Regions from separate parts of the Lysinibacillus sp. FW12 genome, predicted to be linked through region 3. Evidence: riboswitches for the same ligand, from Rfam matches in the RefSeq annotation. Region 3 holds a riboswitch; each other region holds the start of a gene.
The links. Region 3 has a riboswitch for cobalamin ahead of cobT (nicotinate-nucleotide--dimethylbenzimidazole phosphoribosyltransferase). Riboswitches for the same ligand answer to the same signal wherever they lie in the genome.
Positions count from the first base shown of each region.

Region 1: another riboswitch for cobalamin. It lies ahead of SJW71_RS02595 (hypothetical protein); the one in region 3 lies ahead of cobT (nicotinate-nucleotide--dimethylbenzimidazole phosphoribosyltransferase).
Region 2: another riboswitch for cobalamin. It lies ahead of SJW71_RS09815 ((2Fe-2S) ferredoxin domain-containing protein); the one in region 3 lies ahead of cobT (nicotinate-nucleotide--dimethylbenzimidazole phosphoribosyltransferase).

Region 1 is NZ_CP139094.1:479,279-489,941, forward strand. Features, by position in the region: gene SJW71_RS02570 (c-type cytochrome) at 1-134, shown strand, start outside; gene SJW71_RS02575 (ABC1 kinase family protein) at 308-2,296, shown strand; gene SJW71_RS02580 (C40 family peptidase) at 2,622-3,776, shown strand; gene ytvI (sporulation integral membrane protein YtvI) at 3,876-4,934, opposite strand; gene SJW71_RS02590 (hypothetical protein) at 5,024-5,578, shown strand; cobalamin riboswitch at 5,672-5,869, shown strand; gene SJW71_RS02595 (hypothetical protein) at 6,034-6,591, shown strand; gene SJW71_RS02600 (ABC transporter substrate-binding protein) at 6,575-7,525, shown strand; gene SJW71_RS02605 (tyrosine-protein phosphatase) at 7,661-8,428, shown strand; gene SJW71_RS02610 (MATE family efflux transporter) at 8,567-9,934, shown strand; gene SJW71_RS02615 (putative RNA methyltransferase) at 9,937-10,663, shown strand, end outside.
Region 2 is NZ_CP139094.1:1,922,159-1,932,821, forward strand. Features, by position in the region: gene SJW71_RS09790 (S8 family peptidase) at 1-718, opposite strand, end outside; gene SJW71_RS09795 (energy-coupling factor ABC transporter ATP-binding protein) at 811-1,653, opposite strand; gene cbiQ (cobalt ECF transporter T component CbiQ) at 1,650-2,423, opposite strand; gene SJW71_RS09805 (energy-coupling factor ABC transporter substrate-binding protein) at 2,429-2,701, opposite strand; gene SJW71_RS09810 (energy-coupling factor ABC transporter permease) at 2,703-3,449, opposite strand; cobalamin riboswitch at 3,594-3,777, opposite strand; cobalamin riboswitch at 4,022-4,204, shown strand; gene SJW71_RS09815 ((2Fe-2S) ferredoxin domain-containing protein) at 4,351-4,722, shown strand; gene cobJ (precorrin-3B C(17)-methyltransferase) at 4,727-6,397, shown strand; gene SJW71_RS09825 (sirohydrochlorin chelatase) at 6,413-7,327, shown strand; gene cobK (precorrin-6A reductase) at 7,324-8,085, shown strand; gene SJW71_RS09835 (precorrin-8X methylmutase) at 8,098-8,757, shown strand; gene SJW71_RS09840 (cobalt-precorrin-5B (C(1))-methyltransferase) at 8,757-9,890, shown strand; gene cbiE (precorrin-6y C5,15-methyltransferase (decarboxylating) subunit CbiE) at 9,847-10,663, shown strand, end outside.
Region 3 is NZ_CP139094.1:3,486,439-3,497,101, reverse strand. Features, by position in the region: gene miaA (tRNA (adenosine(37)-N6)-dimethylallyltransferase MiaA) at 1-218, shown strand, start outside; gene hfq (RNA chaperone Hfq) at 337-567, shown strand; gene SJW71_RS18165 (rhodanese-like domain-containing protein) at 665-967, shown strand; gene SJW71_RS18160 (hypothetical protein) at 1,014-1,409, opposite strand; gene SJW71_RS18155 (DMT family transporter) at 1,668-2,522, shown strand; cobalamin riboswitch at 2,564-2,739, shown strand; gene cobT (nicotinate-nucleotide--dimethylbenzimidazole phosphoribosyltransferase) at 2,829-3,884, shown strand; gene SJW71_RS18145 (trimeric intracellular cation channel family protein) at 3,938-4,543, opposite strand; gene SJW71_RS18140 (aminotransferase class I/II-fold pyridoxal phosphate-dependent enzyme) at 4,885-6,135, shown strand; gene SJW71_RS18135 (MerR family transcriptional regulator) at 6,284-6,661, shown strand; gene glnA (type I glutamate--ammonia ligase) at 6,717-8,051, shown strand; gene SJW71_RS18125 (CotD family spore coat protein) at 8,134-8,442, opposite strand; gene SJW71_RS18120 (ABC transporter substrate-binding protein) at 8,805-9,809, shown strand; gene SJW71_RS18115 (FecCD family ABC transporter permease) at 9,941-10,663, shown strand, end outside.

The sequences.
Region 1 (10,663 bases), 1.6 Mb from region 3:
ATCGACCAGAATGGGCAAACCACGATAAAGACTGGCCAAAAGGCGGGCGCCCAAATGACATTATGAATAAAGAAAAACGAGAACAAATTAAAAATGGCACAATTGATTGGGAAAAAGTGCTTTCTACTAACTAATGACTGAAGGGATGCTGGCTGACAGCGTCCCTTTCCTATTTGTTAAGTTAAGCGGCTCATGGGCAATTTTGGATAACAAAATATTAGTTATGATCCTTGTAAAAGAAAGTTAGTACATAAATTTGCTATACTAGCGGTAGTAAGAGATGGAAATGGTGCAGGAGGTGACACTGTTGATTTTTTTGAAGTTTTTGATCCAAATTATCATAGTATCTGGTTTGATTTACATTGTTAGTGGACGATTAATTGGCTCCAATATCAATTTTGTTCGTAGAGTGCTATCGGTTGTTATTAGTGTGACATTAACCTCTTTTGTTTACTGGTATTCTTATTTGCGCCATACGGATTTTTTATCAGAAACGATGATGCAAACGGTGACAGAAGTCAGTACGCTCATTTGGATTGGGAGTATGCTACTCATTTCTATGTTACTCTATTTAGTTTTTGAACTGTTTGATCCAAGTGGTATAGCAACAGGAGACCGGCGAAACGGCCAAAAATCCATGTTATTTCGACTGCGTAGCTATTGGCGACAACAGAAACGTTTAAGGCAAGTACTAAAAATTGCTGTCACAAACGGTGTTGTGCAAACGATTAAATATGCTAGGCAACGTGAAAATGAAAAAGAGCTTGCCATTGCCTTAAGAGCAACATTAGAGCAATGTGGTGGGATTTTCATTAAATTTGGACAAGTACTGTCAACGAGGAAGGAATTATTTTCGCCCATTTTTATAGATGAGCTAGAAAGACTTCAGCACCGTGTGAAGCCTTTACCAGAGGAGCAAGTTACACAAATTTTAGAAGGCTCACTTCCACAACCAATGAATGAAATATTTAGCCATTTTCAAATGGAACCCATTGCGGCTGCCTCTATTGGTCAGGTGCATAAGGCGCGACTTAAAAATTATGAAGATGTTGTAGTTAAGCTTTTGCGTCCAGAAGTAAAAGGAATCATGCGTGATGATCTTGAAATTTTAGAGGAGTTTGCCAACTGGCTTTCAACAAAATCAACTTGGGCAGAGTCATTAGGCTTTCGGGAGCTAGCTGGTGGATTTGCGGATGGATTACGTGAGGAGATTCATTTAGATATTGAGGTCCGTAATACTTTACAGGTTAAAAATGCTCTAGCGAAAAGTGACTATAAAGTTCGAATACCTAAAATATACACAGCCTACAGTAATGAGAATGTCATTGTGATGGAATATATTCGAGGGCAAAGCGTAGCAGATGGGGCAGCTGAATTCAAACGGTTGTCTATCGATCGTAGGCAATTCGCAAGAACAGTATTATATTCATTTTTTGAACAAATGTTATTCTCTGGAATTTTCCATGCAGACCCGCATCCAGGAAATATCCACATCGATGAAACAGATGGCACACCAGTTCTGCTTGATTTTGGTGCAGTTGGGCGATTAGGCGCTACACAGCAGGAGGGTTTGAAGCTATTCTTGATGGGCATTCAGCTTAATGATTCAAGCGTTTTATATGATGGCTTAACATTATTAGTGGAAAAAGCTGATCACGCAGACCGTGCAAGGATGGAGCAAGCAATTGATCAAATTTTACTAAAAATCTCCTATGTTGATCGTATACCGACTGAAGAATTAATTCATGCATTATTTACAGTAGTAAGGGACTTTGGTTTAGCGTTCTATCCTGCAGTAGGGTTGGCTCTTCGTTCCTTAGTGACACTGGATGGCACTTTACGAGTAATTGATTCCCGTTTTGATATTTTTACCGAGGCAAAGGATTTTTCTGCTACATATATGCGTGCCTCTTTCTTAAAGCCATTTAAAGAACCAATGGCTACTAAAGAGCGACTTCAGGAAGAACTGTCCATGCTTATACCTACTTTACGTAAAATGCCAAGAAGAGTAGATCAGCTAATTCAACGCGTTGAAAGCGGGAAGATTATTTTACATCATGATGTTTTTTCAGATGAACATAATGCTCGTTTTATTACACATTTGTTTTCTCGCTTTGTGCTGCTTTTAGTAGGGATCACCTTTGGCATTATATCCGTGGCGCTTTTAGCTATCTCCCAATTTATTCATGATTCTTATGCGGTTTACTTAAATACTGCCGCCTATTTGGGTTTATTTTTATGTGCCATTTTATTAGTAAGATTATCGATACAAGCTCTAAGATCAATGAAACAGTAGATAGGGAATCTTTTCCCTATCTTTTTTTTGAAACATTGTAGAGAAATATTACAAAAACATTACAAAACGATGCGTAGGTCTAATGTCGAATAAGCTATTTTTATCGCTATGTAGATTAAATTGGTTATTTGTAGAATAAATACGCATTATATCTAATGTTACAGAAATATTTCGAGTTTTACTAATGTATTAAATAGATGAGAAATAGTATAAAAGTTATGCCGGAAATGCTAAACTTTAAAAGGCTAATATAAATATAAGAACAATTAATTAAAATAGAAATCGTTCAAGTGATTACATAGGATATCGAGAGCGAAATTGATAGATGAAGGGAAATGAAGGTAACGTGGGAAAGCGCAATAAATGGCGTAAGTCGATGGTGCTAGCATTGGCACTAGCAGGCGGCTTATTATTTAATACAATTCAACCAACAGAAGTACATGCCGAAGAAACTTCTCAACAAATGATCGAGAAAAAGGCTGAAATAGATAAACAAGTGAAGAAATTAGAGCAAGAATTAACAAAGCTACAACAAGAGATCGACGCAAAAGTTAAAGTATTTAAACAAGTACAAGCTGAAATTAAAGAAGTAGATGCTAGTATTGTTGAAACACAAAAACGTATTGAACAACGCTCTAAAATCTTAAGTGAGCGTATGGCTGCATATCAAGCACAAGATAACACTGTAGGCGTTTATTTAAATGTCGTTCTTGAAGCAAAAAGCTTTGCAGATTTAATGGACCGTGTCGTAGCGGTTAAAACATTAATGGATGCTGACCAAGAATTAGTGGATCAACAGGAAGCAGATAAAGCAAGCTTAGTGCAACAAAAAGCTACATTAGATGAAAAGCAAAAAGAGCTTCAAAAACAATTCCAAGAGCTTCAACAAAAGGAAAGCGAAATGGAAGTGAAAAAGGCTGAAAACGAAGCGAAATCACTTGCATTAAAAGCTCAAATTGCAACGAAACAAGAAGAAGAACGTTTAGAAGCGGAGCGTAAAGCAGCTGAAGAAGAAGCAGCTCGTTTACGTGCTCTTCAAGCAGCAACGCCAGTAGTACAAGCAACTCAAAATACTGGTGGTGGTCAACCACAAAAAATTATTGTTGGCTCTGGAGCTGGTACAGCATCATCAGGAGATGCTATTTCAACTGCTAAGCAATTCCTAGGTCGTCCTTATGTTTGGGGTGGTAGCAACCCATCAACAGGCTTTGACTGCTCAGGTCTTGTACAATGGTCTTACAAACAAGCAGGTGTTTCTTTACCTCGTACAGCATCACAACAATATTTAGCAACACAGCGTATTTCAGCAAGTGAAGCACGAGTTGGTGACTTAGTATTCTTCAGCTACGGGTCTGGGGTAGCGCACGTAGGTATTTACTTAGGTAACAACACAATGATCGATGCTCAAAACAACGGTGTCGTAATTGAATCACTTGATTGGTGGAATCAATATTTAGTAGGCTTCGGTCGTATTCAATAAGCAAGCCTCTTTAACTAATAGACGATTGACATGAGAAAAAGGTCATCTTTGTAGAGAAAAAATACAAAGATGACCTTTTTTTATTTAGCTTAAAAATTTTTAAATTTTAAAGTTTAACTTAATGACACCTGTCTCTTTCAATGCAATAAAGAAAATTATAACAAAGGGACCGACAAGTAAACCGATAATACCAAATAACTGAAGACCAATGAACATGGCGATTAATGTTGGCAATGTAGATAAACCGATATGGTCTCCCATTAATTTAGGCTCGACTACTCGACGAATAATAAGTAAAATAGCAGCTAAGATGAATAATTTTACAGCAATAGCTGTGTTACCCATCAGTAAATGATAAAGTCCCCATGGAGCTAAAATAATGATAGAGCCTAGGAAAGGGACAATATCTATTAACCAAATAATAATCGTCATTGTTATGGCATATTTGGGCTGGATTAATAGAAGTCCAATAAGTGTGACGCCTCCAATAATAAAGCTTACAAATAAGTGTGCCTTCATATAACCGAAAGTTGCATCCTTTAGACGATTAAGGATAATCTTTATTTTCTTTGCAGTGTTGGGCTTTAAATATTTATAAGTGATTTGCTTTAATTTAGGCAAATCAAGCATAAATAGGAATAGAGCAATCATATAAACGAGAAGACTGATAAATAGGCTTGGAATTTCTGAAAAGAAGGCTGAAACTTTGCTATAATTAAAAAAGCTTAAAAAGAATTCTTCAACTTTTTTTATGAAATCCATTGTGGTTTTTTGAAGTGAAGCACTTACTTCTGGTGGAAAGTCTTCTGTATATTTAGAGATATTTTCTTGCATATGGAGCCACATATCTGATAGCTTGGAAATATAATAGGGAGCTTGCTTAGATAGTAAAATTATTTGCGACATGATTTGTGTAATGGACAGATAGCAAATAATAGATATAACCATAACACTCACTATGTATATAAAAGCAACTGCTATTTTCCGTGACATCTTCCATCGCCTTTTAAAGAACATGACGATTGGTTCTAAGAAAAATGCACTTATACCTGCAAATAGTAAAGGCATGGACACAGGGATAATAAAATAGGCAGCTACAAGTAAGGATAGAATCACAATTACTCGAAAAATCAATTTCCTAGCATTAAATTTATTCATAAACTCACCTTCTTTGCGAAAAAATTAAGTTAAGTGTACCATAAATCAAATTTTATTACGTTCTGAATCAATAAAGGTAGGGATAAATTATGGAAAAAGAGATTTTGCAACTTTTTAGTAATCTAACAGAGCGTGACCACGATATTCAATATGAATCTTACGAGGAACTAATGAAAATTATGCAGGAGCCCGTAGATTGGACATATGCAGTATGGGAACAGCTTGTACAAGCACTTACATACAAAGATGGACATGCTCGTGCACGTGCTGCACAAATTTTATGTGCCTTAGCCGCAAAAAGTGATCCAGAAGAAAGGGTATTGGAGGATTTTTTGAAAATTTGGGCTGTGACGTATGATGAGCGATTTGCCACGGCGAGGAACGCGTTACAAGCTATTTGGAAAATTGGATTAGCAGGTCAAGTACAAAGAGACTTAGTTGTCTCGTATCTAGCTAAGAGATTTCAAACATGTTTGGATGAAAAGCATCCCTCTCTTATTCGCTATGATATTATTATTTCTTTTAAAAAGCTTTATGATCAAACGAATGACTCTAAATTAATAGCTATTGCACACCGCTTAATTGATGAAGAGCACGAAGTTAAACACAAAAAGAAATATAAGGCAGCCATCCGTTCAAAGTAGCGAGATGGTGTTTTTTTGTACAGATGTAAAGTTTCTATTTGGAGTACAACTGTTTTTTCCTATTAATATATGGTAAACTGCTTTACAAATGAAATATTCTTGCAGAATAAAGGTGCTAACTAGCATAATCGGGAATTCGGTGAAAAACCGAAGCTGTTTCCGCAACTGTAAGTACAGCCATTATAAAGATATACCACTGTCTCCAAGGAGATGGGAAGGTTCTTTATAGCTCATTAAAATTCATTAATGAATTGTACAAGCCAGGAGACCGACCTTTATTTGAACGTATAACAACTCTTCGGAAGCTAGGAGGATATACGGCAAATTACATAGGTAATGTCATAGTAATTGGCAATCATTATGTTATTTTCGTCGTTCCTTTGCTTAAAGGAGCGGCGTTTTTTTATGCTATCGTTCATGTAAGAATTTATCAAAATGGGAAGGGGGTACATCAAGTGAAAAAGGATGCACGTTATTCTTGTTATCCGTTTATGCGTGAGAAGGCTTCAACGGTTGATTATGAGATTCGAACAGATAGTCTCACAACACATCTAGGGGTTGCATTAGCTGCAGTAAAAAAGGAGGATGTACAAGTTGTCGCAGATGATTTGCTGATTATGTTACCTATGGCTTACCATGTCAATGGTTCAGTCCGAGGAAAGCTAGCAGTAACAGAAGAAGATCTTTCTTGGTTAAGCGAACGCTATGACTTTTATGTTCGTCATGTGAAGGAAGAAATACAAAGTTTTGTTTTACCTCAGGGCACAGAGGCTGCTGCTGCTTTACATCTTTGCCGCAGTGAAGCCAAAAAATCATATCGTACATTACATAAGGTTTCAGAGGAACGAGAGGTACCAGCTATCCTTTTCGACTACTTAGGCTTGTTAGCAAATGTATGCTTTGTCATGGCAGTCTATATGAATCACCAAGCAGGTATAGCTGAAATACCGTTTATTAGTAAATCCTATCCAATGAAAAAGAAAAGGGAGAGTAAGAATGAAGAAAGTATTTAATTTCCAATGGCTATCAGTGCTAGTACTAATATTAGTTTTAGCAGGTTGTGGTACCTCAGAAGATACAAAAAATAAAGAGGCTTCACAGGATACGCAACAAACTGAACAAACAACCTACAAAGTAACAGATGATCGTGGTGTAGAAGTAGAATTTAAAGAAGTACCAAAAACTATTGTTTCCTTACAACCAAGTAATACGGAGATTTTATTTGCACTAGGTGTTGGTGAGAAAATCGTAGGAGCAACAGAGTATGACACATATCCAGAAGCAGCACAAAAAATCGAACGAGTATCTGATTCTCAGAATTTCGATAGTGAACGCATTATAGCCTTAAAGCCAGATGTGGTCATTGCTTACACAATTGGCTCTAAGGATGCATTGAAACCATTAGAAGATGCGGGACTGAAAGTTTTTGTTATTGAATCTGCCACATCATTTGATGATGTTTATGGGGATATTGAACAACTAGCTGCTGTAATGGGTGTTGAAGATAAAGGAAATGAATTAAACGAACAGATTAAAGCGAAAATTACTGAAGTACAAACAAAGGTGAAAGAAGTAAAAGCACCGAAAAATGTTTATTTAGAGATTAGTCCTAAGCCAGATATTTATACGGCAGGCGCTGGAACTTTCCAGCAAGAAATATTAAATGCAGCCAATGTTAAGAATGTCTTTGCTGATTTAGACAATTGGGCGCAAGTGTCTGAGGAAGAGGTTATTGCGAAAAATCCAGAGGTTATATTAACAACAGTAAACTATACAGAAGATCCTATAGGGGAAATTTTGACACGTGATGGTTGGAATACTGTGAAAGCTATTCAAGATAAAGCTGTACAGTCTCTTGATACTGATATCTCTAATCGTCCTGGTCCACGTATTGGAGAAGCAGTAGAATTAGTAGCTAAAGCTGTGTATCCAGAGTTATTTAAATAACAATTCAAGGCTAGCCGATCTAACGGCTAGCCATTTTTATATGGTTAGTTATTACCTAGCGTGAAAATTGGAATTAATTTAATTTGTTCTATAGAATAAAGGTAAGAATGCTTAATAATTTAGGGAGGGTAGTGAATGGAACAGTTAGATACACAGGTTATTCCGTTTGAGGCAGTCTATAATTTCCGAGATATGGGGGGATATAAGACAAGGGATGGACGTATTGTAAAGAAGGGTTTATTCTACCGCTCTGCAGCACTTGGTAAAATGACATCAGCAGATAAAGAGCGATTTGAAATGTTAGGTATTAAAACTATTTTTGATTACCGTGACAACAAGGAAGCACAGCATAATCCTAACCCCGTGTTCTCACATGCTCGATATATTCAAATACCAGCAAAGGGTAATCATGCTTTTGAAATGCCCACAAATGCTGGTGGTAAAGATTTTTATAAAGTAGTAAGCCCCGAAATGTTCCGAAATTTTTATGCGCAAATGCCTTTTAATAATCCCTCATTTAAGGAGCTAATGAAAACCATTCAAAATCCTGATAATTTAGGTCTTGTTCACCATTGTGCAGTTGGAAAAGATAGAACAGGTATAGGAGGCGCCCTGATTTTACTAGCTTTAGATGTACCAGAGGAAACAATCATGGAAGACTACCTAGACACTAATATACACTTACAACCCATGGTGGAAAAAATGGCTCAAGCTATTCAGCATCAGTATAATGAACAAGAATTACAGCAATTTTATGCATTGATGTCTGCTCGTGAAGATTATTTACAAGCAGCATTGGATGCTATGGATGATCTCTATGGCTCAAAGACTGCCTTTATGGAACAGGAATTTGGACTAACAGCTGAAAAACGTAAGCAATTACAGTCTTACTGTTTGACGTAAGGAAAAGCCCTTTCACAAAGCTATGTGAAGGGGATTTTTTGTGTGGAAGCGCTGTCTTATCATAAACCTCTTTACAGTCTGAAAATTTGTGATAAGATACAATAGATTTTCAAGAAAAAGATAGGAGAAGTGAAAGTATTGGCAGACACAATTAAAGAGACAAATAAGTTAAGTCTATTCCATTTAACGTGGCCTATCTTCTTAGAAGTATTTTTATTTATGTTAATGGGACTAGCTGATACTTTTATGCTCAGTGCTTTATCAGATAATGCTGTATCAGGAGTAGGTGCAGCCAATCAATATATCCATATAGCTATCTTGATTCTTGAAGTGGTTGGTAATGGTGCATCCATTGTAGTTTCCCAATACTTAGGTTCAAGACGGTTCTTCGAAGCAGCAAAAATATCAGCTTTAGCTGTTACAATGAATTTGGCCGTTGGGCTTTTGATGAGTATTCTATTTTTCTTCTTTGCTGGTCATTTAATGACAATGATGAATTTACAGGGAGAAGTACTCCACTATGCGCAAAGCTATTTAGCAATCATCGGGAGTTTTATTTTCCTTCAGGCTATTATCAATGCTTTAGCTGCAATTATCCGCGTACATGGTTGGACGAAGCAAACAATGTACGTATCACTTGGTATGAATATATTGCACGTGGTTTTAAATTATGGTCTTATTTTTGGGAATTTAGGTTTTCCAGAGCTTGGTGTTAAAGGTGCAGCTATTTCTTCTGTTATTAGTCGAGGTTTAGCGGTACTCGTATTTTTCTGGTTGTTATATCAGGTCATGGAAGTGCGTATAAAGATTCAATATTATTTCGAGTATTCTAAGGAATATGTAAAAAAAATATTGAACATTGGCCTACCGTCTGCATTTGAGCAGGTTCTTTATCAGTTTTGTCAAATCATCTTCTTGTATTATGCAACATATTTAGGAGCAGAAACATTAGCGGCACGACAATACGCCATGAATATTTCAATGTTTACCTATTTATTTGCGATTGCTATTGGTACAGGAACAGCAATCATTATTGGTCGTCATGTAGGTGCAGGGAAAAAGGACGATGCTTATCATCAGCTTTGGACTAGCGTACGTGCGGCATTTGTTTTTACGATTATAATGGTCGCTTTTGTCACGATTTTCCGCAAGCAGCTTATGCATGTTTTTACAGATAACCCTAACGTTATAGCAATTGGAGCATCCGTGTTAGCTTTAAGTATTTTACTTGAGACGGGCCGCACGATGAATATTGTTGTCATTAACTCGTTACGTGCTTCAGGGGATGCGAGGTTCCCTGTGAAAATCGGATTTCTGTCAATGGTTTGCATGAGTCTTCCATTGGGTTATTTATTTGTCTTTGTACTGGATTGGGGCTTGGTTGGAATTTGGCTAGCCATTTCAGCAGATGAATGGTTGCGGGCAATTATCGTATACTTTAGATGGAAGAGCCGTAAATGGGAGCGATTTGCCCTCGTTTCACCTAACGAACAGAAGGAGGCATAGCAATGGGTGCATTATCTAAACGTGCAATAGGGGCAGCATTAATGGATCAACAGATTAATCTTTTTGCTTGTCCGGTTTGTCAGCAATCGATGTATGTTTATGAGCAAGGGAGGTTGGTTTGTTCTGCCAACCATTCATTTGATATTGCCAAGCAAGGCTATGTCAATATGCTAACGAATAGCGTCTCCTCTAAATATAGTAAGAGTCTTTTTGAATCCCGCAAGGCTGTAATTGATAGCGGAATCTATGATGTAGTGGAAGCTAAAATCAGTGAGATTGTAGCGCCTGCAAAAACAGTGCTTGATACTGGATGTGGAGAAGGATCACATTTAGCTCGAATTATGAAGGCCAAAAAGTATGGGATAGGTATAGGAATTGATATAGCAAAAGAAGGCATAATGGCTGCAGCTCGTCATTATCCACAACAAATTTGGTGTGTAGGTGATTTGGCGAAAAGTCCGTTTGCGAAAGCAAGCTTTGATGCAATTTTAAATATTTTATCACCTGCCAATTATGAGGAGTTTAAACGGCTTCTTGCGCCTGATGGCCGTATTGTAAAGGTTGTGCCACAAAGCGGATACTTACAGGAACTGCGTGCTCAATTATATGCAGATTCAAGCAAAGAAACCTATTCTAACGAGCAGATTGTTGCACGTTTTCAAGATAGCTTTCATGAGGTTACCAAAGAACGTGTTACCTATACTCTACCACTTGATGAGAATCTTGTGC
Region 2 (10,663 bases), 1.6 Mb from region 3:
AGAGAATGCCCTGTGCAATAATGAAATCATTTGCGCCCTCTTTGCCATTGAATACATCAATTGGCAGTAGCTTTGCTTTTGGATTAATCCCGTGTCCACCAATACCATTATCTTTTGCTGCGGCGATAATTCCCGCCACATGTGTTCCATGGTCGCCTGGATAAGTAGCATTTGCAGGTGCTGCTGCATTATAGGGTGGGAGTACTTGAGATTTGAGATCGGGGTGTTTAAAATCGACACCAGAATCAATGACAGCAACTTTTACATCATGATCGCCAGCTAATTGGAGTGCTTGATCCATTTGCAGTAGACTTAAATGATACATCTCTTGTTTTTTTGGATCTATGTCTTTAGTGAAAGAATGATATACATAGCTAGGGGATACACTTTTAATCCCGTTTTGCTTTAAGTAGTATGAAACGGCCTTTTCGATTGTTACCCCTTTGTTCAGTTGAACTACATCGTAACCTAAAGAAGGAATAGAGCGGATGACTTTAGAGCCAATTTTTTTATGTACATTTTTATCAAGACCTGAATGCTTGATAACAATTGTATCCTTGCTCATCCATTTTTCTTCATTCTTTTCTATTTGTTTCGAACTGTTTGCCAGCACATTTTTTGCTGTATGTTGTGGTGTCTCAGCAAAGGCAGAAGCGGTAGGAACCATTAGTGCAGCGGATGCTACAACTGCGACAGATTTGTTAAACCAACTTTTCAATTGTTATCTCTCCTTGGGGTTGTAAATTTAGTCTCGACTATACATATACGAATAAAGATTAGTAAAGTTTCGTAATTGAGGAAAATTTTTCTCTAGCATTCAATTTGGTCAATTAATTTTTCTATATCTTTTTTAGAGCGGGGCATATGGATGCTTTCCTGCACTAATTTCTTTTTTTGTAATGCTAAGACCATTTCTAAAACCCATGGTCGTTCTAGATGAGCTTGTGTTAGCAATTCTTCATCATAAAACAAGGTGATAGGATCGCCATTATAAATAATTGATCCACCCTCCATAACAATAATTTGATCCGCCCATTCATAAGCAAGAGAGAGATCATGAGTAGCCAGTAAAATCGTTCTTTTACCGTCTGCTAATTTAGCTAAAGTTTGTAAAACTTTTGAAGAATAATAATTATCAAGACCAGCTGTTGGTTCATCTAACAGGAGGACAGAGGGCTCCATCGCTAACACACCTGCCATTGCCACACGCTTTTTTTGACCTACACTTAAAAAATGAATCGGTTTATCGAGTAAATTTCCCACTTCTGTCTGTGCAACAGCCCATGCTATTTTTTCTTCAACTTTTGCAGTAGACCAACCAAGGTTCAGCGGTCCAAATGCGATATCTTGCTTGACAGTGCCTGAAAAAAGTTGATGATCCGCATCTTGAAAAACGATGCCGACTTGCTGGCGAAGTGCCTTTAATGCCTTTCGATTGTATTGAAGCTTATTTCCTTCAAATAATATCGTTCCAGCAGTTGGCTTCAAGATGCCGTTCAGATGCTGAAATAAAGTCGATTTTCCAGCACCATTATGACCTAGGATGGCGATTTTTTTTCCTTTAGGTATGTGTAAGGTAATGTCTGTCAGAGCCTTCGTTCCATCAGCATAGGCATAGGACAGCTGATTTAGTTCAAAATAACAGTTTTTCATGAGAAGTATCCTCCATAAACGATGAGCACTAGAAAAATAACGGCCATGCCTAGCCAGTTTTTCTTGCTATAAGAGCTCGTCTCTTGCCAATAAACGCTTTCACCACCCCGTGACTGCATGGCATTGTTGAGCTCTCGACTACGCTGAAACATTTCAACAAATAGTGCCGCAATAAGCATAGATATAGAGCGTAGCCACTGCATAGGTGAATGGTAGCCAAGCCTGGCCTGCTGGGCTAGATGAATTTTTTGCATGCTCTCTAAAAAAATAAAGATAAAATGATAGGTTAATTCTACTAGCTCGACTAGGAGTGAGGGAAGTCGCCATTGTCGTAGCACAAAACAAATTCCTTGTACGGATGTGGTCAAAATTAAAAAATATAAACAGCTAATACTGCCAAGAACGATAAAGAACAAGTGTTGCGCAGTTAGGACACTTGCTTTCCCGATGAATATTGTCCAAGCCATCCACGTGAAAGACCAAACATGCGCAGGTAAGACAGTGGTTGAAGGTGTAATAGCTAGTAAAATGGATACGAGACTCGTCAGCAAGAAAAAAGCTGGTAGTAATAGTAATTTAATATAGTATTTAAGCGGGATTTTCGCACCTATAATGATAAAAGCACTCATTACAAAAAATGTAATGAGTGAAAGACCTTCATCTTTCATGATAAGCGTTACTAGAAGTAGTCCAAGTGAAAAGATCATTTTTTCAAGTGGATGAACGAACGCTAGCTTATTGAGGTAGGCATATTTATCAATGAGCAACATGTTGGTTAACCTTCTTTATGTTTGCCGCGCATATAGCCAATGAAGTAGCCAATAAAACCAGCACCAATAGCGGCTTGTAGGACGAATAATAAGCTTTCGATTTCACCACTTGGCGGCTCCCATAAGCTGTCGAACCACGGTTCATATTCTGCATCGATTTCTCCAATAGCAGCTTCTGCTTCTCCATCAGCACCACCAAATTCTGCTCCTTTTTGGATGAACAGTGGGATGATGGCTAACAGCACTACAATCACTAATAGCAATACATTACGTTTCATTTTAATGTGCCTCCTTTGTAGAGAAAACACGTAAAGTTTTTAATTCGCTGACATTGTATTTTTTCAAGAAATTCATCACAATGACTGTTAAAATTCCTTCACTAACGGCTAACGGAATTTGTGTTAAGGCAAAAATTCCTGCGAACTTTGTAAAGGATGCCATAAAACCTCCAACCTCTGAAGGGAAGGCTAGTGCTAGTTGGACAGAAGTCACAATATATGTACCTAAGTCACCAAGCATAGCGGCAAAGAAAACGGCAAGTGAAAATGACAACCCTATTTGTTGAGCCCCTTTAAAAACAAAGTAAGCAATAAACGGACCGACAATAGCCATAGAAAAGGCATTGGCTCCTAAAGTAGTGATACCACCATGCGCTAATAGTAATGATTGGAATAATAACACAATCGTCCCAATGACACTCATTGCTAAAGGTCCAAATAAAACTGTTCCAAGTCCAACGCCAGTTGGGTGGGAGCAGCTCCCGGTAACAGAGGGGATCTTTAAGGCCGATAGCACAAAAGCAAAGGCTCCTGAAAGCCCTAAGAGCATTTTTGTTTCAGGGTTTTCTTCCATTGTTTTTCGAATGGAACGCAATCCTAGAATAATAAAGGGAGTCGTGATGACCCACCAAAAAATGGCCCATTCAATGGGTAAAAAGCCTTCCATGATATGCATAGCAAAGGCCCGGTTTGGCACGATTAACAAGGCCAATAAAAAATAACTAAGTTTCCACCATGAAAATGTCAAAAGCTTTCCTCCTAACGATTAGTTTTTTAAGAATGTAGCGTGCGTAAAATAAAAAAGCACTTCTCCGCTGCTGGAAAAGTGCATAGCTAAAAAAAGCAAATCATTCTCATCTGCTAAGCCGCACACCTATCCTCGTAGGTTGAAACGATCACCTTTTTTTCGGCAGGTCTCCTGGCTCTAGTTCAACACTTTATAGGTCTTCCCATCATTGGACAGTGACATTATCTATAAAGCTCCCTATTACAGTGGCGGGACCGCGCCGGATTCAAACCGGCTTCCCTTTTAAGTAAAATGGCAAGCATTTTACACCGAAAAAACATAAAGTTGTGAGATTTCACGACAAAGTGTAACATAAATTTCCATAATTGTGCTAGATTTTTTTATATAAAAATTTTTAATTGCATATCCATATAGAAAATTTAGATAGAAGTAAGGAGAACTTAGTTTTTTAAAGAATAAGATTCGAGCAAAATTGATAAATTTGTCATAAATTTTTAAAGAAATATTGAAATTTTAAAATAATAAGATATGATAGAGACAGTTTTCTAAACAATTGAAGAAGATAATAAATTTCATATAAAACGTCAATAAGTGCTCGAATAGCTCGAGATAATAGGGAAATTGGTGAAAATCCAATACAGCCCCCGCTACTGTAATAGCTGATGAATTCGCAGGTACCACTGGTGAAAACTTGGGAAGGTGCGATAGTAAAATGAAGCTTAAGTCAGGAAACCTGCTTATTTGATTGTGCATGCAAACTTTTCGGAGGGAGAAGTTGAAGCGAGAGCGAGTACCTGTATTTTATTCTATTCGTTTTTATTTGGCTTCTACAAAACCTTTACTCTTCGTTAAGAGTGAGGGTTTTTTCTTTTTCCAGAAAGCAAATGAGGGGAGACAGAAGATGACAACATGGAATTTAGAGGGGATGAAAACACATCTCTTTATTTGCAATGGCAGTAGCTGCATGAGAAAGGATGCTGAGGAAATTACCTTAGCCATTCGAGATGAAATACAGCGACAAGCACTCGATCAGGAAATACATACGACAAGAACGCGCTGTAATGGACGATGCAAGGATGCTTGTGTAGTCATCGCCTATCCACAAGGAAATTGGTATCGAGTGCCATCAACAGAGCATGCAAGAATACTCGTACAAGATTTACATCATGAATCATTATACAACGAACATGTCTTTACACTTCGGGAAGGTACATTACAGCGTACAGCACAAACGACAGCCATTAAAGGGATCGAAAAGGTGAAAGAGGGGTAACAGCATGGCGCAAAAAGGGAAAATTTTCGTAGTGGGCTTTGGACCTGGAGATTTTAAGCATATTACGACACGAGCAGTAGAGGCTTTACAACAAAGTGATATGATCATAGGCTATAAAACCTATGTAGAGCTTATTCAAGATTTAGTCAGTGCAAAGTCTATTGTCAGTACCGGAATGACAGAAGAGGTATCACGTGCTCAAGAGGCTGTTCGTCAAGCAGAATCAGGCAGCATCGTCTCCGTAATTTCGAGTGGGGATGCTGGCGTCTATGGTATGGCGGGATTAGTGTACGAAGTGTTAATCGAATTAGGCTGGACAGAAGCTACAGGCATTGAAGTAGAAATAGTTCCTGGTATTTCAGCAATCAATTCATGTGCTAGTTTACTAGGGGCTCCGATTATGCATGATGCTTGTACCATTAGTCTGAGTGATCACCTAACACCATGGAATTTAATTGCAAAGCGTGTCGAGGCTGCTGCAATGGCTGATTTTGTTATTGCTTTATACAATCCTAAAAGTGGTAGGAGAACAAGACAAATTGTAGAAGCACAACGAATTCTCTTAGAATATCGCTCGCCAGACACACCAGTAGGACTTGTAAAAAGTGCCTATAGAGAACGTCAGGAAGTGACGATGACAACATTAGCAGAAATGCTCGAACATGATATTGGTATGCTGACAACCGTGATTATCGGGAATTCATCAACATTTTTCTATGATAATAAAATGATTACGCCACGTGGCTACCAGCGTAAATATACACTTGGGGAAGAAAAACAGCCATTACGACCACATCAGCGTTTACGTGAAGAAAATGAGCCGTGGGCAATGAACCAAGAGACAGGGACTGCACGTGATGACTTTGCAGCAGACCCTAATGCTGGCCGATTTAATAAACCCAGTGTAGCGGCTACGCCTCGGCCGAAAAAAACAGCGCTTGAAATGGCAACAGCGGCACTCGCCATGGTGAAAGGAACAAGTGCAATTAAGGTCACGCCGCCGAAGCTTGTGCAGCAAAAAATAGAATCTATTTTTGAGCTAGCAGTAAGTCCAGGGGTAGCCAATAAGTTTTTCACACCACAGCAAATGATGACATTAGCAGAGGTGGTTGGAGAAGAGGGCACGATGGAATATACGCCAGACCATCAAATCCACTTAAAAATTCCGACGACAGAGCCTGAACGCATTACAGAGAAATTACAGGAAGTAGGCTTTTTATTAGCGCCTATTGGGGATGTCCTGTCATTGAAGGCTTGTGATTTTTGCTACGGTGAAAAGGCTGATTCCATTCCATATGCGGAAGAAATACAAGAAAAACTAGGCGGCATGTCCTTACCTAAAACATTAAATATTGGCTTCAATGGCTGTGGTATGGCCTGTTATCGAGCTGTATTTGATGATATTGGCATCGTCTATCGTAAAAGTAAATTTGATGTTTTTATTGGAGCAAAGCCAGTCGGTCGTACGGCTCATGCAGCGCAGCCAGTTGTAGAAGGGTTGGAGCCTGAACAGCTACTCCCACTTATTACAGACATTATTGAAGAATATAAAGCAAATGCTCATCCAAATGAACGCTTGTTTAAATACTTTAAACGTGTGAAAAAGATACTGCATTATACGTATCAAGATATGTCTTCCAAAATAAAAGTAGAGCCAGCTCCGTGCGGCGACTAGGTAAGGAGAAAAGAGATGAAAGCGATTTTATTTGTCGGCCATGGGAGCCGTTTAGCAGCAGGGAATGATGAGGTACGTACATTTATCGAGCAAATGAAGCCTCGTATTGATGAAAAGTTTTTAGTGGAAACTTGTTTCCTTGAATTTGCTTCACCAAATATTGAAGAGGGTATTACGAACTGCGTGAAGAAGGGCGCGACAGAGGTTCATGTAATACCGATCATTTTACTGCATGCTGGTCATTCGAAGCTACATATTCCAGCAGAGATCGAGCATGCGCGTGAGCATTACCCGAATATTACTTTCACGTACGGTCAAACAATTGGAATTCATGAAGAAATCTTTGCGATATTACAAGATCGTCTCGCTGAAATTGGTTTTAATGCGGAACAGGAAGAGCAAGATACAGCAATTTTATTAATTGCACGAGGTGGCAGTGATCCATCTGCAAATGGTGATTTTTATAAAATTACTCGTCTTTTATGGGAGGAGCTACCTGTTAAATATGTGGAAAGCGCTTTTATGGGTGTAACGGATCCTCGTGTCGAAGAAGGGATCGAGCGCTGTGTCAAGCTAGGTGCTAAAAAAATTGTTATGCTTCCTTATTTTTTATTCACAGGGATTTTAATGGAACGTATGAATGATATGTGTAAGAAATTTAATGAGCAATATCCAGCGTGTGATATTCAAATTGCTAACTATTTTGGCTACCACGAACGATTACAAAATGTTTTATTAGAGCGTATTGAGCAAGCAGTTAACGGTACATCAACAGGGATGCAAGATTTAGAAAATTATCGCGCCTATGCGGCGGTTCATGGACATGCCCATCATCACCATCATCACGATCACGATCATGGTCACGACCACCACCACCATCATGATCACGAACATCACGAGCATCATCATGAAGAGGAGCCGGTAAAATGATTTTCATGTTAGCAGGGACGAGTGATGCAAGGGATCTAGCTCTTGCCTTACAAAGTGCAGGCCATGCTGTAACCGCCACAGTTGTAACAGAATCGGCAGCTTCAAGTCTTGCTGATGTTGGTTTGCCACATTTAATAGGTCGATTGACAGCGGAAGAAATGGCGACCATTATTTTGGACCAGGGCTATCAATTGGTAGTAGATGCTTCCCACCCCTTTGCAGAGGAAGCCTCGAAAAATGCAATGGCTGCAGCTAAACAGGCGCAAGTACCTTATATCCGTTATGAACGTGCGCATGAGCATTATACGCATCCACTTATTACTGTGGTGAAGGATTATGAGGAGGCAGCCAAGCTAGCAGCAGAAAAACGCGGTGTCATCATGTTGACAACAGGTAGTAAAACACTTGCGACATTTACAAAGGTTTTACAAGGCTTAGAAAATACAAGAGTGATCGCTCGCATGCTACCTAGATTGGACAATATGGAAAAATGTGAGGCACTTGGTGTTGCACAACGTGATATTGTAGCCATTCAAGGTCCATTTTCAAAGGAATTAAATGAAGCCCTTTTTCGTCAATATGGGGTCACTTTGATGATTACCAAAGAAAGCGGTAAAGTCGGTTCGGTTGATGAAAAGCTAGAGGCAGCTCTTGCCTGTAATATTGAAACAATTTTGATAGCAAGACCCAATATTCAATATGGGCAACAATATTCAACATTTGAAGAAGTCTTACAGGCTGTTCAACATACAATTTAGGAGGCATTATCCATGGATTTTAAAACAGATTTCAAACCGTTAACAGTAGACCCAGATAAAATTTACGACTATAGTTTCTCGATTATTGCAGAGGAGATGGGTGAGCATGACTTCTCCGAAGATGAATGGAAGATTGTACGTCGTATTATCCATGCATCGGCTGATTTCGAACTAGGTCGTAGTGTCATTATTACTCCCGGCGCCATTGAAGCGGGTATTAAGTCGATCCTTGCTGGTCGTCATGTCATTGCCGATGTCCAAATGATTGAAAGTGGATCTGGTAAAAAACGTTTCCAAAAGCACGGTGGTGATCTGCATTGCTATATTGCAGATGAGGATGTAGCAGTAGAAGCGAAAAAACAAAATACAACACGTGCCATCATTTCTATGCAAAAGGCTTCTAAGTTGCATGAAGGTGGTATTTATGCAATCGGTAATGCACCAACAGCATTACTGGAATTGATTCGTTTAATTAAGGAAGGCTTAGCAAAACCAGATTTAATTATCGGGATGCCAGTTGGTTTCGTGTCAGCTGCTGAGTCGAAAGAAGAGTTGCTCAAACTGGAAGGTATTCCGTACATTACAAATGTTGGCCGTAAAGGCGGTAGTACAGTGACGGTTGCCGCATTAAACGCCATCTCACTCTTAGCGGATGAGCAGGCGAAAAAATAATGGAGCGGAAGCCCAAAAAGGATCCCAAGGACATGCGTCACGGTTATACGACGGGAGCCTGTGCGACGGCAGTATCAAAGGCAGCATTACTGGCCCTTATTACGAAGGAAGAACAAGAGACAAGTACCATTCATTTACCTATTGGTCGGGATGCAACCTTTACCATTGAAAAATGCACCTTTGAGGAAAATGCAGTGAGCTGTGAAACGATTAAAGATGCTGGCGATGACCCTGATGCCACACATCAGGCACTCATCGTTGGCACAGTAAGCTGGGCAGATACACCAGGCATCCATTTAGATGGAGGAATTGGTGTCGGGCGTGTAACAAAGCCAGGCTTGCCAGTAGCTGTCGGCGAGGCAGCCATTAACCCTGTACCACGTAAAATGATTGTTAGTACTGTCCAAGGTGTTCTGGACGAATTTCACATTACAAGAGGCGTGAATGTGGTGATTTCTGTACCGAAGGGAGAGGAGATTGCTAAAAAGACGTTAAATGGACGACTCGGTATACTTGGGGGCATCTCGATCTTAGGCACAAGGGGAACCGTCGTGCCTTTTTCAAGTTCAGCCTATATGGCAAGTATTGTTCAAGCCATTAGCGTTGCCAAAGAGGCAGGCTGTGAGCATGTCGTGGTAACAACAGGTGGTCGCAGTGAAAAATTTGCGATGAAACAATATCCTCATTTACCAGAAGAGGCCTTTATTGAAATGGGTGATTTTGTCGGCTTTACATTAAAACATTGTAAGCGACTCGGCATCAAACAAGTTTCTCTTGTTGGCATGATGGGAAAATTCTCGAAGGTGGCACAAGGCGTGATGATGGTGCATTCCAAAAGTGCACCCATTGACTTTAATTTTTTAGCGCAACTGGCAGTAGATATAGGAGCAAATGAAGAAACAATAGCACAAGTACGTGAAGCCAACACAGCGTCACAAGTAGGAGAAATAATGATGGACAAGGGCTATGATGCATTTTTCCATCATTTATGTGAGGCTTGCTGCTACTCATCCATCCGTCATATAAAGGGTGGTTTAACGCTTTCTACATCGATCTATTCGATGCAGGGACAATTATTAGGAAGGGCTGATGACATTGCATCGATCGATGAAATTGATTGGGATCGGGGATAACGGATTAGCAAGCTTATACCCTCAATATCTGCAGTTGATTGAAAACTGTGAGGTACTGGTTGGGGGTGAACGTGTCCTTGAATTTTTCCCAGACTTTGCAGGTGAAAAAATCACCATCAAAGGAGGACTTTCAACACTTGTTGAGAGATTGTCAGAAGAAACTAGAAATACAGTCATCCTGGCCTCTGGCGATCCATTATTTTATGGTATTGGGAGCTATCTTGCGAAAAAGCTTGACATAGAGATTTACCCTTATATGAGCTCCCTCCAGCTTGCTTTTGCGAAGATGGGAGAAAGCTGGCAGGATGCTTATGTAACGAGTATTCATGGTCGACCAATGAAAGGCTTGGCACAAAAGATTGATGGGAAAAAGAAAGTAGCGCTTTTAACAGATGCAGAAAATAGTCCAAATGCCCTTGCTCGTTATTTAAAGCATTTTGGTATGACGGAATACCGTGCGTTTGTAGCAGAAAACTTACAGGGTGTTCATGAAAAATACGGCTGGTACTCGCTTGATGAAATGGAAGTCGGTCATTTTTCTCCGTTGAACGTCGTGATTTTAAAGCAAACAATGGAACCAAAATGCTATACACTCGGGATAGATGATGAGGAGTTTTCACAACGAAAGCCAGATAAGGGGCTTATTACGAAAAAAGAAATTCGTGTTTTAAGTTTACAAGCGATGCAGCTTCAAAAGGATAGTGTTATTTGGGATATCGGCACGTGTACGGGTTCTATGGCTATTGAGGCAGGTAAACTGGCTCCAGAGGGAC
Region 3 (10,663 bases):
AAGAGGTTAAAGGATTATGGCAGCAAAATATTCGAGGTGTTCAGTCCATACAAGCGATTGGTTATAAGGAACTATATGATTATTTGGATGGCAAATGTTCCCTTGAGGAAGCGATAGACAGTTTAAAACAAAATTCTCGCCGCTATGCAAAAAGACAGCTTACCTATTTCCGCAATAAAATGGATGTCTATTTTATGACGACAGATGAGCAATTATAAAAGTTGACATATTTTCTTGCTAATTAAAGAAATATTTCTAAAAATTACTAATTGATAAATTGGTAGAACGTGCTACTATAGGAATGAAGAGGTAGAAAGTTAGTAGGGAGGCTATTTGATGAAATCAATCAACTTGCAAGATACGTTTTTGAACCAACTACGTAAAAACAGTGTTTTTGTAACTGTATTTCTGTTAAATGGATTTCAGTTAAAAGGGACTGTGAAATCATATGATAATTTTACAGTTTTATTATTAGATGCTGAAAATAAACAGCACCTAATCTACAAGCACGCCATTTCTACATTCGTTCCAGCTAAACAAATAGATTTTTTAGAGACAGAAGCATAAAAAGATAGTATTAAACAGTTAGTGTTCTCCACACTGGCTGTTTTTTTTTCTTCAGGCTATAATGATAGAGGAAATTGATATTTGGAGGACGAGTTTTATGAAATCGATGGAAACAACGCAATTATTAGATCTATTGGATGCCAATGAAGACCTATATATTATTGACGTTCGAGAAGACGAAGAAGTAGCGCATGGCATGATTCCTGGCGCTCAGCATATTGCCCTTGGGACAATCCCAGAGCGTTTAGATGAATTAGATGTAGAAAAGCCGTATATTGTTGTATGTAAGGCTGGTGCTCGTTCTGCGAATGCTTGCGCCTATTTAGAAGCTCAAGGATTTGATGTAACAAATCTTGAAGGCGGCATGCTTGCATATGATGGAGAACTAGAATTTAAATAATGTGATACGTAAAAAGAAAGAGTGCCTACTCTTTCTTTTTTTAGGTCTATTCTTTTAATGAATTCATAATGTAACCAAAGTTTTCTGCAAAATTGTTATAAAGATTCACATTTTTTTGTCCTTTAATCTTTGCAGCATAACTGGCAAAGTTCAAACCAGCCCCGTAAACTTGTAGTGCACCATTCGCAAGATCCCCCTTTTGGAGAAGCTCAATACCATCCTTTAAAAAATTGTCACTTTCATCAAAGTGACACTCCGTAATGTATTTATGTCCGCTATGAAATAATTTTAAATTTTTTATAATTGTATGTGCTGTTTCTTCGCTAATAGATGCGTCGATGTCCATTAATAACTGATTAATTGGTTTTACGAGCTGGGCATACGGGCTATCATGAGTTTCACATGTTTCAGCAATGGCGTTTCTTAATTCTTTTGCATTCATCGTATCTTCTCCTTTTTCATCATTTAGATTATTGAATAATTTACCTCATTTTTTCAAAGACAAACTCTCCTGAATTTTCAGAAATATGTTATGATAACATGTAATGAAGGAGGGATTTTGTATGTTTCGATCAATAGCACCCCCAACAATGTCTTTACAGTAGAATCTACTGTTTAGGCATCCGATAACTGATTGCTCATTCTTATTAGATTCTACTGTATAGGCTCAAACTATATGCGTAGAAAGTAGGAATTTTTAATGAGCGGGAAATTAGCATTTGTATTATCTATGGTTATTTTTGGTGCTGTCGGTGTTTTTGCAAGGTATATTCCTTTAGCTTCTAGTGAGATTGCCTTTTGGATGAGTGGCATTGGTGCTTGTTTTTTACTAGTAATTTTTATTTATAAAAAGGAAAGCTTTGCAAGAAGCGCTATTGTCCTGAATAAATGGCCGTTATTAATTTCAAGTGTTGCTTTATGTGGAAATTGGATATTTTTATTTCAGGCGTATAAGGAAACGACCATTGCTAATGCTGCCCTAAGTTATTATTTTGCACCCGTATTGGTCATCTGTTTATCGCCTATTATTTTAAAAGAAAAGCTAGTTGCAAGAAAAATAGTATATGTTGTTGTAGCACTTATCGGTCTTTTTTTGATAGTGCAAAGTCAGAACGCAGAAAATAGTGGACACTTAATTGGTATTGTCTATGGTCTGATTGCGGCATGCTTTTACACCCTACTAACATTTACAAATAAAAATATTCGCGGGTTAAAGGAACCACATAATACGATTATCCAACTCTGTTTAGCTGCATTTTTCCTCAGCCTCTATATTGTAGGAACGACGGGTTTTCAGGTGATGCAAATAAATTTTGCTTCTATTCTATTACTCATCGTATTGGGCATTGTCCATGCAGGTATAGGATTTTATTTATTCTTTTTAGGCATGTCACAGCTAAAAGGTCAAAGTATAGCTATTCTTAGCTATATTGATCCACTGACATCATTAGTGATCTCCACGATGATTATTGGAGAAAAAATGACGCTGCTACAACTAATAGGAGCCATTCTCCTATTAGGCTCCACATTACAAAGTGAAATTGAAAAAGTGTAAAAGGGTTTGACAGGAAGAATAAGCTGTCGTAGATTTAAAGTAATTTAATAAAAGCATTAGGTGCCCAAAGGGGAGAATAGGGAATAAAGTGAAAATCTTTAGCGGACCCGCCACTGTATAAGGGAGTTCTATAGTAAATACCACTAGCGCGTTGCTGGGAAGGTGCTATGGAATGCTGAACTTGAGCCAGGAGACCTGCCTATTTGCTTTAAAAGGTATGGATGATGGAAAAGTCTGTAGTTTATTTGTTGTGACGATAAACTACAGGCTTTTTCTTTTTGTCTTAAAAGGAAAGGAGAAATTATCATGCAATTACTACAAAACACGTTACAAAACATCCAAGGTGCTGACATGAAAACGAGGGAGCAAGCAAGAAAGCGTATAGATGCTCTCTGTAAGCCCCCTGGTAGTTTAGGAAAACTAGAGTCCATTGCTGTGCAGCTTTCTGGGATAACTGGACAATTATATCCGCTCGTTGATAAAAAGGTCATTATTATCTGTGCTGCTGATCACGGTGTTTGTGAAGAAGGTGTAACCACGAATCCACAAGATGTTACGGTCTTTCAAACATTAAATTTCCCTCAAGGTGGTACAGGTGTTTGCGCGATTGCAAACATTACCAATGCCAAGGTGGTCACAGTAGATGTAGGGGTGAAAGAAGAGATTCCACACGGTGCAGGTGTCATCATCAATAAAATTAAGTACGGTACAGACAATATGGCAAAAGGACCTGCCATGTCTAAAGAGGAAGCCATTCAAGCAATTGAAGTAGGAATTCATGTGGCGACAGAGGAAATAGCAAAAGGGGCTAATGTACTTGGCACAGGTGAAATGGGCATTGGTAATACAACACCTAGTGCTGCTATTTTAGCTGTATTGACTGGATGTGATCCAATTGAAGTAACAGGGTTTGGGGCAGGTGTAGGCAATGGTGGCATTGCTCATAAAGCAGCGGTTATTAAAAAAGCTATTGAGGTCAATCAACCAGACCCTCAAGACGGTTTAGATGTATTAGCTAAAGTCGGGGGCTTAGAGATAGGGGCCATGACTGGTATCATACTAGGGGCAGCTGTCCATCGTAAGCCGGTTGTGATTGATGGTTTTATTTCAACTATTGCCGCACTTATCGCATATAAGCTTGAACCGAAAGTAAAAGATTATATTATCCCTTCCCATGCTTCAGAGGAACCGGGTGCTAAAATTGCCGCAGCGTTACTCGGCATTGAACCAATGCTACATATGAACATGCGCTTAGGAGAAGGCTCTGGTGCCGCCTTAGCTTTTCCCATTTTAGATGCAGCCTGCTCCATGATGAACAATATGGTGACGTTAGAGGAAGCGATGCAACTATTAGCTAAATAAAAAAGGAATAAGCCTGTATAGTTGCAATACTATTTGGGCTTATTCCCCATTCATTATGCTCGATTTAGCTTACGTAAAGGCAAACGCCATTTCATCATATAGGAAAGAATGCGTAACACTGTGATGATGGCGAATAAAATATAAAGGAAGATGTCTCCTGTAAACACTTCAAATCCAATAATTAGCCCTGCAAGTGCAGCCCAAACACCATACACCTCATCTCGTAGAACTAATGGTTTACGTCTAGCCAATAAATCACGCACAATGCCGCCACCCGAACCAGTTAAGACAGCAGCTACTATCACAGCACTAATAGGCATATCTAGTTTAACGGCATACAACGCACCTTGAATTGCAAATGCTGATAAGCCAATCGCATCTGTGAAGTTACCCCAACGATGCCAATGCTGAATCAAATGATGAGGGAAAATAAAAAATATAGTAATCGCTGCTAACGCAATTTGAAACATCATATCCTGCCCCCATAAGGTCGTGACAGGTAGTCCGATAAGTAAATTTCGAATAGCCCCCCCGCCAAAAGCAGTTACAATTCCGAGTATATAGACACCGAATAAATCGTATTCTTCTTCCATGGCAATAATTGCCCCAGAAATAGCAAAGGCAATTGTTCCGATAATACTAAAAACCTCCCAAGCCATTCCTTTCACCCCTTCTATTAATAAATAAACTTCTTTTTATGTTAAAAGACTTTTCTTGTAACAAAATCTATGGATTTATGAGCCAAATTCAGTCATTAAACACGCTTCTTGAAACAAGTCCGCACATTAGCTTAGCGTAAAATGCGCTTAGAAACAATAGGCAAGTTTTGCAGGTACACATACAAATTGTTAAGATGATAATGAAATAAAGAAAAAGATCTGTCATGAGCGTTGATATACCAGTAGTTGATTAGCAAATTCTAGAGAGAGTTAGTTCAATTTAGATCATAAAAATCTTACTGATTGAAATGCGGGACAACGGTGAAATGGAGAAGAAAAGAATGACGTTTACATCTAACTTATCAGTACAAACGCTATCATTAGCAGCACAAATAGAGGAGCGAGTTCGACCTTATCATGCAAAGGTCGAAGAAATGGCATTTTATAATCAACAGAAGGTGCTAGCAGCTTTCAGAAAGCATCAAGTAAGTGATTATCATTTACATCCATCAAACGGCTATGGCTATGATGATGAGGGACGCGATAATCTAGAGCGTGTTTATGCGGAAGTATTCGGTGCAGAGGCTGCCATTGTACGACCACAAATCATTTCCGGAACACATGCGATCACGCTTAGTCTATTCGGTGTACTTCGTCCTGGTGATGAGCTGCTTTATATTTCTGGTCAGCCATATGATACATTGCAATCTATTGTCGATGGTGGTGACAAAGATACAGGCTCCTTGAAAGATTATCAAATCGGCTATCGCCATGTCGATTTACTGAATAACCAAGCAATTGATTGGACAGGTGTGGAAGCGGCTATTACTCCGCAAACTAAAATGATTGCAATTCAACGATCTAAAGGTTACGCGACACGACCTTCCTTTACGATTGCAGAAATTGCGGAAATGTGCGCAAAGATTCGTCAATTGGCCCCACAAGCGGTCATTTTTGTAGATAATTGCTATGGCGAGTTCGTAGAAGCACAGGAGCCTACAGAGGTTGGGGCTGATTTAATGGCCGGCTCACTGATAAAAAATCCTGGTGGTGGTTTAGCTAAAATTGGTGGCTATATTGCTGGCCGTGCCGATTTGGTGGAGAAATGTGCCTATCGCATGACATCTCCGGGTATTGGGGCAGAGGCGGGGGCTACATTAAATACGCTAGGAGATTTTTATCAAGGATTCTTCCTAGCACCCCATGTTGTATCACAAGCATTAAAAGGGGCAATCTTTACGGCAGCCATGCTAGAGGAAATCGGGATGAATACGTCTCCAAGCTATAAGGCGAATCGCACGGATTTAATTCAATCTGTTTCATTCCAAACGGCACAGCAAATGATTGCCTTTTGTCGTGAAATACAAGCCAATTCCCCAATAAATGCCCATTATGCACCAGAACCAGCCTATATGCCCGGCTATGAAGATGATGTCATCATGGCTGCGGGAACATTCATCCAAGGCTCTAGTATTGAATTGACAGCAGATGGTCCAATACGTCCGCCGTTTACAGCTTTTATACAGGGTGGACTGACATATGAACATGTGAAGTTTGCTATTTGCAGTGCTGTTCAAGCTATTCAAAAATAATCATGTGGAAATTAAAAATTTGAACAGTTTTTTACAATTTTCTAGCACTTTAAAAAAAATAACATTGTCATGTTAGGAAACCTCACATGGTTGGTTGACAGTGAAAAAATTTCGTTATATGATAAGCGGGTATTGGAGGAGGACTTAAATGAGTCGTGAAATTAGACGAACTATGCCGTTATTATCGATGAGTATTGTGATGCAATTAACTGAACTTTCGGCACGACAAATTCGTTATTATGAAGAACACCATTTAATTGAGCCGCACCGAACAGAAGGCAACCGTCGAATGTTCTCACTAAATGACGTCGACACATTGCTTGAGGTTAAAGACTACTTAGAACAGGGTATGAATATGGCAAAGATTAAAAAAATATTTGCTAAAAAGCAAAATCCTGTTGCTACAATTGATGAGCAAGATTTAAGTGATTCAGAATTACGCCAAATCATGCGAGAAGAAATGCGACAAGCACAGCGCATGCAAAAATCATCCATCCGACGTGGGGATTTATCTCGATTCTATTAATTAATAGGGTAGGGTAAACATAAAAGCTAGACAAATTATAGGAGTGTGGAAAACTGTGGGTAAATACACAAAAGAGGACATTAAACGTCTCATCGAAGAAAAAAACGTAAGCTTTATTCGTTTACAATTTACAGATATTCTTGGCACAATTAAAAATGTTGAGATTCCTGTAAGTCAATTAGACAAAGCACTAGAAAATAAAATGATGTTTGATGGCTCATCTATTGAAGGTTTCGTTCGAATCGAAGAATCTGATATGTATTTATATCCTGACCTCGATACTTTCGTAGTATTCCCTTGGACTTCTGAAAAAGGGAAAGTAGCACGTTTTATCTGTGATGTTTACACTGCGAAAGGCGAACCATTTGCTGGTGACCCACGAAATAACCTAAAACGTATTCTTAAAAAAATGGAAGACATGGGCTTTTCAAGCTTCAATTTAGGGCCTGAGCCAGAGTTCTTCTTATTCAAATTAGATGCAAAAGGCGAGCCAACGTTAGAAGTAAATGACCATGGTGGTTACTTCGATTTAGCTCCAACAGATCTTGGTGAAAACTGCCGTCGTGATATTGTATTAGAGCTAGAAGAAATGGGCTTTGAAATTGAAGCCTCTCACCATGAGGTAGCTCCAGGACAACACGAAATTGACTTTAAATATGCTGATGCTGTTACTGCATGTGATAACATCCAAACATTCAAATTAGTAGTGAAAACAATCGCTCGTAAACATGGCTTACATGCTACGTTTATGCCAAAACCACTATTTGGTGAAGCGGGCTCTGGTATGCACTTTAACGTATCACTATTTAAAGGCAAAGAAAATGCATTCTATGATGAATCGACTGAATTAGGACTTTCTGAAACAGCTATGCAATTTATGGCGGGTGTTCTTGCACACGTACAAGGCTTCACAGCTGTGACAAACCCAACAGTTAACTCTTATAAACGTCTAGTACCTGGTTATGAAGCACCATGTTATGTAGCATGGTCTGCACAAAACCGTTCACCACTCATTCGTATCCCATCAGCACGTGGGCTTTCAACTCGTGTAGAGGTACGTTCAGTGGACCCTTCAGCAAACCCATATTTAGCGATGGCCGTTATTTTAGAAGCAGGTCTTGAAGGTATTCGTCAAAGCTTAACACCACCTGCAGCTATTAATCGCAACATCTATGTAATGACAGAAGAAGAGCGTCAAGCAAATGGTATTGAAAACCTACCTGCAGCATTAGATGATGCTTTAACATTACTTGCAAAAGATAAAGTAGCACAAGCAGCATTAGGCGAGCATATTTATGCAAACTTTAAAGAAGCAAAAGAAATCGAGTTCGATATGTACCGTACAACAGTCCATCAATGGGAACGCGATCAATATTTAAAAATGTATTAATCATAAAAGATAAACCGAGTGGCTTATGAGGTCACTCGGTTTTTTTCGTCTAAATTTCTGTGTACGGTTAGACAGTTTTTTATTAATAACCCATATGTTTATGATGGTGTGGCATATGGCAAGGGTTAGGCGGCATACCGCACATTGTATGTGTTTCACAGCATTCATTAACGACAGATTCTGTGCATGGGAAATAGTATTGATGATCAATCATATGTTTGTTCACTGTTGTTACATGTGCTGGTTGTACGTGTGGAACAACTGTATGGATATAATTTGTGCGTACATATTGCTCTGGTGGTAAAAATTGTGGTGGATCAAATTGCGTTGGCATTGTTTGTGGCGGACAGCAGTGTGGACCTTTCGCCGGATGGCGTCTTCGTTGAAACATGTTATAACCTCCTGTTTTGATAAGTTGTAGTTCATTATTAAGATATGAGATATATGTCGATAGGGTCTATTTATTTGCCTATTAATGCATAGGTAAATCTAACAAGTAGCTAATTTGGTAGAAATTATAAAATCAACTTGCCTACATCTAGGAGTGAAATAAAAGTATCAAGATGAAGGATTTAACCTTTTTCTTTACTGTCAAAACTAATACATCAATGTCCTGAATTTTTTATTTAAAATAAATTTTGATGAAAAGAGTACGTTTTTTGAAAAAATAGATATTGTCATTAAAACAGTCGTACAGTATACTCTTTAATTGATAATGATTATCGTTATTAATTAAATCTTAGGAGGATATGTATGCCAAAATTATCGCTACAAAGGAAAGACTTTTTTATATTTTTTACACTGCTATTTAGCTTTGCGCTCTTATTAGTTGGATGTGGGGAGTCAACATCGAACTCCAGCAGTTCACAAGAAAATGACAAAGCAGAAATAAGTAACACGGAATCCTCTAGTCGAGAGATTAAACATGCAATGGGCACTACCACAATTAAAGGAACACCTACAAAAATCGTTACCCTTTACCAAGGGGCTACAGATGTGGCAGTAGCGTTGGGCATTAAGCCAGTTGGGGTAGTAGAATCTTGGGCTGAAGCACCTATTTATAATTACTTAAAAAATGATCTTGATGGTGTTGCAATTGTTGGACAAGAAACTCAGCCAAATCTTGAAGAAATTGCAAAGCTTAAACCAGATTTAATCATTGCTTCTAAAGTCCGTCATGAGGAAATTTATGATCAGTTATCTCAGATTGCACCAACAGTTGCTCATGAAACGGTTTTCGATTTCAAAGGGACAGCTGAAATGATGGGGCAAGCAATGAATCAAGAAGAAAAAGTTAAAGAGGTATTAGGGGATTGGGATACTCGAGTGGCTGATTTCCAAACAAAAATTCAAGAAAAGCTGGGCGATAAATGGCCATTCCATGTATCTGTTGTTAACTTCAGAGCAGACCATGCACGAATATATGTAACTGGGTATGCGGGCTCTATTTTAGCAGAGCTTGGCTTTCAAGGCCCTAAAAATTTAACAGATGATTCATTGGAAATCGTGAAACTAACAGACAAAGAAAGCATTACACAAATGAATGCTGATGTTATTTATATGTTTATGGAAAATGATGAAGCAGTCAAAAAGGTTTATGAAGAGTGGACAAATCATCCACTATGGAAAGAGCTTGATGCTGTAAAGGCAAATCAGGTTTATCAAGTAGATGAAATAAATTGGAATCTAGCTGGTGGGATTATTAGTGCTAATTTAATGTTAGATGATATTTATGACAAATTTGAATTAGAAAAATAGTGAAGGAGATAAGGGCTGTTTAAGGTGTTGGAGAATGCTTGAACAACAGCCCCTCTCCTGTAGTGTTAGAGATTTCGAAAACTACAACCCTATTCATAAGATAAAATGTGGATCAGAAAGTTGGCATAAAAATGAGAATTATTCTTTCTAGTACTTCGATGAAACAAACAGGCTTATTCATCAGTTGTATGTTTCTTTTGCTGGCATTTATCATTAGCATAGCCATTGGTCAAACTCCCATTCCTTTCTCGTCAATCTACGATGCCATGTTTCATTTTGATGCTGCTGATAAGGAGCATGTTATTATTCGAACATCTAGATTTACAAGAGCTGTAATCGCTACAGTAGTTGGCGCAAGCCTTGCTATAGCAGGGGCATTAATGCGAGCATTAACAAGAAATCCTTTAGCAGCTCCTGATATTTTAGGAATCAATGCAGGAGCCATATTTTTTATTGTCAGTGCCATTACTCTTTTTTCCATTCAATCTTTAATGAGCTATATGTGGATTGCCTTTTTAGGGGCGGGCATTGCGGGAGCAATGGTGTTTTTCTTAGGTTCATTAGGTAGGGATGGTTTAACACCAATTAAAATAGTATTAGCTGGTGCAGCGATTACAGCTCTATTTGTCTCGTTTACGCAAGGGCTTTTAGTAATTGATGAACAGGGTTTACAAAGCGTCCTTTTTTGGTTAGCGGGGTCTGTGTCAGGACGTAGCATTGAAATGCTTGTACCTGTATTACCTTTTATTTTAATAGTAACAATCGTGGCGATATTAATGGGGCGTTCTATCAATATTTTACAATCTGGTGATGATATTGCAAAAGGTTTAGGTCAACGAACAATGATCACGAAA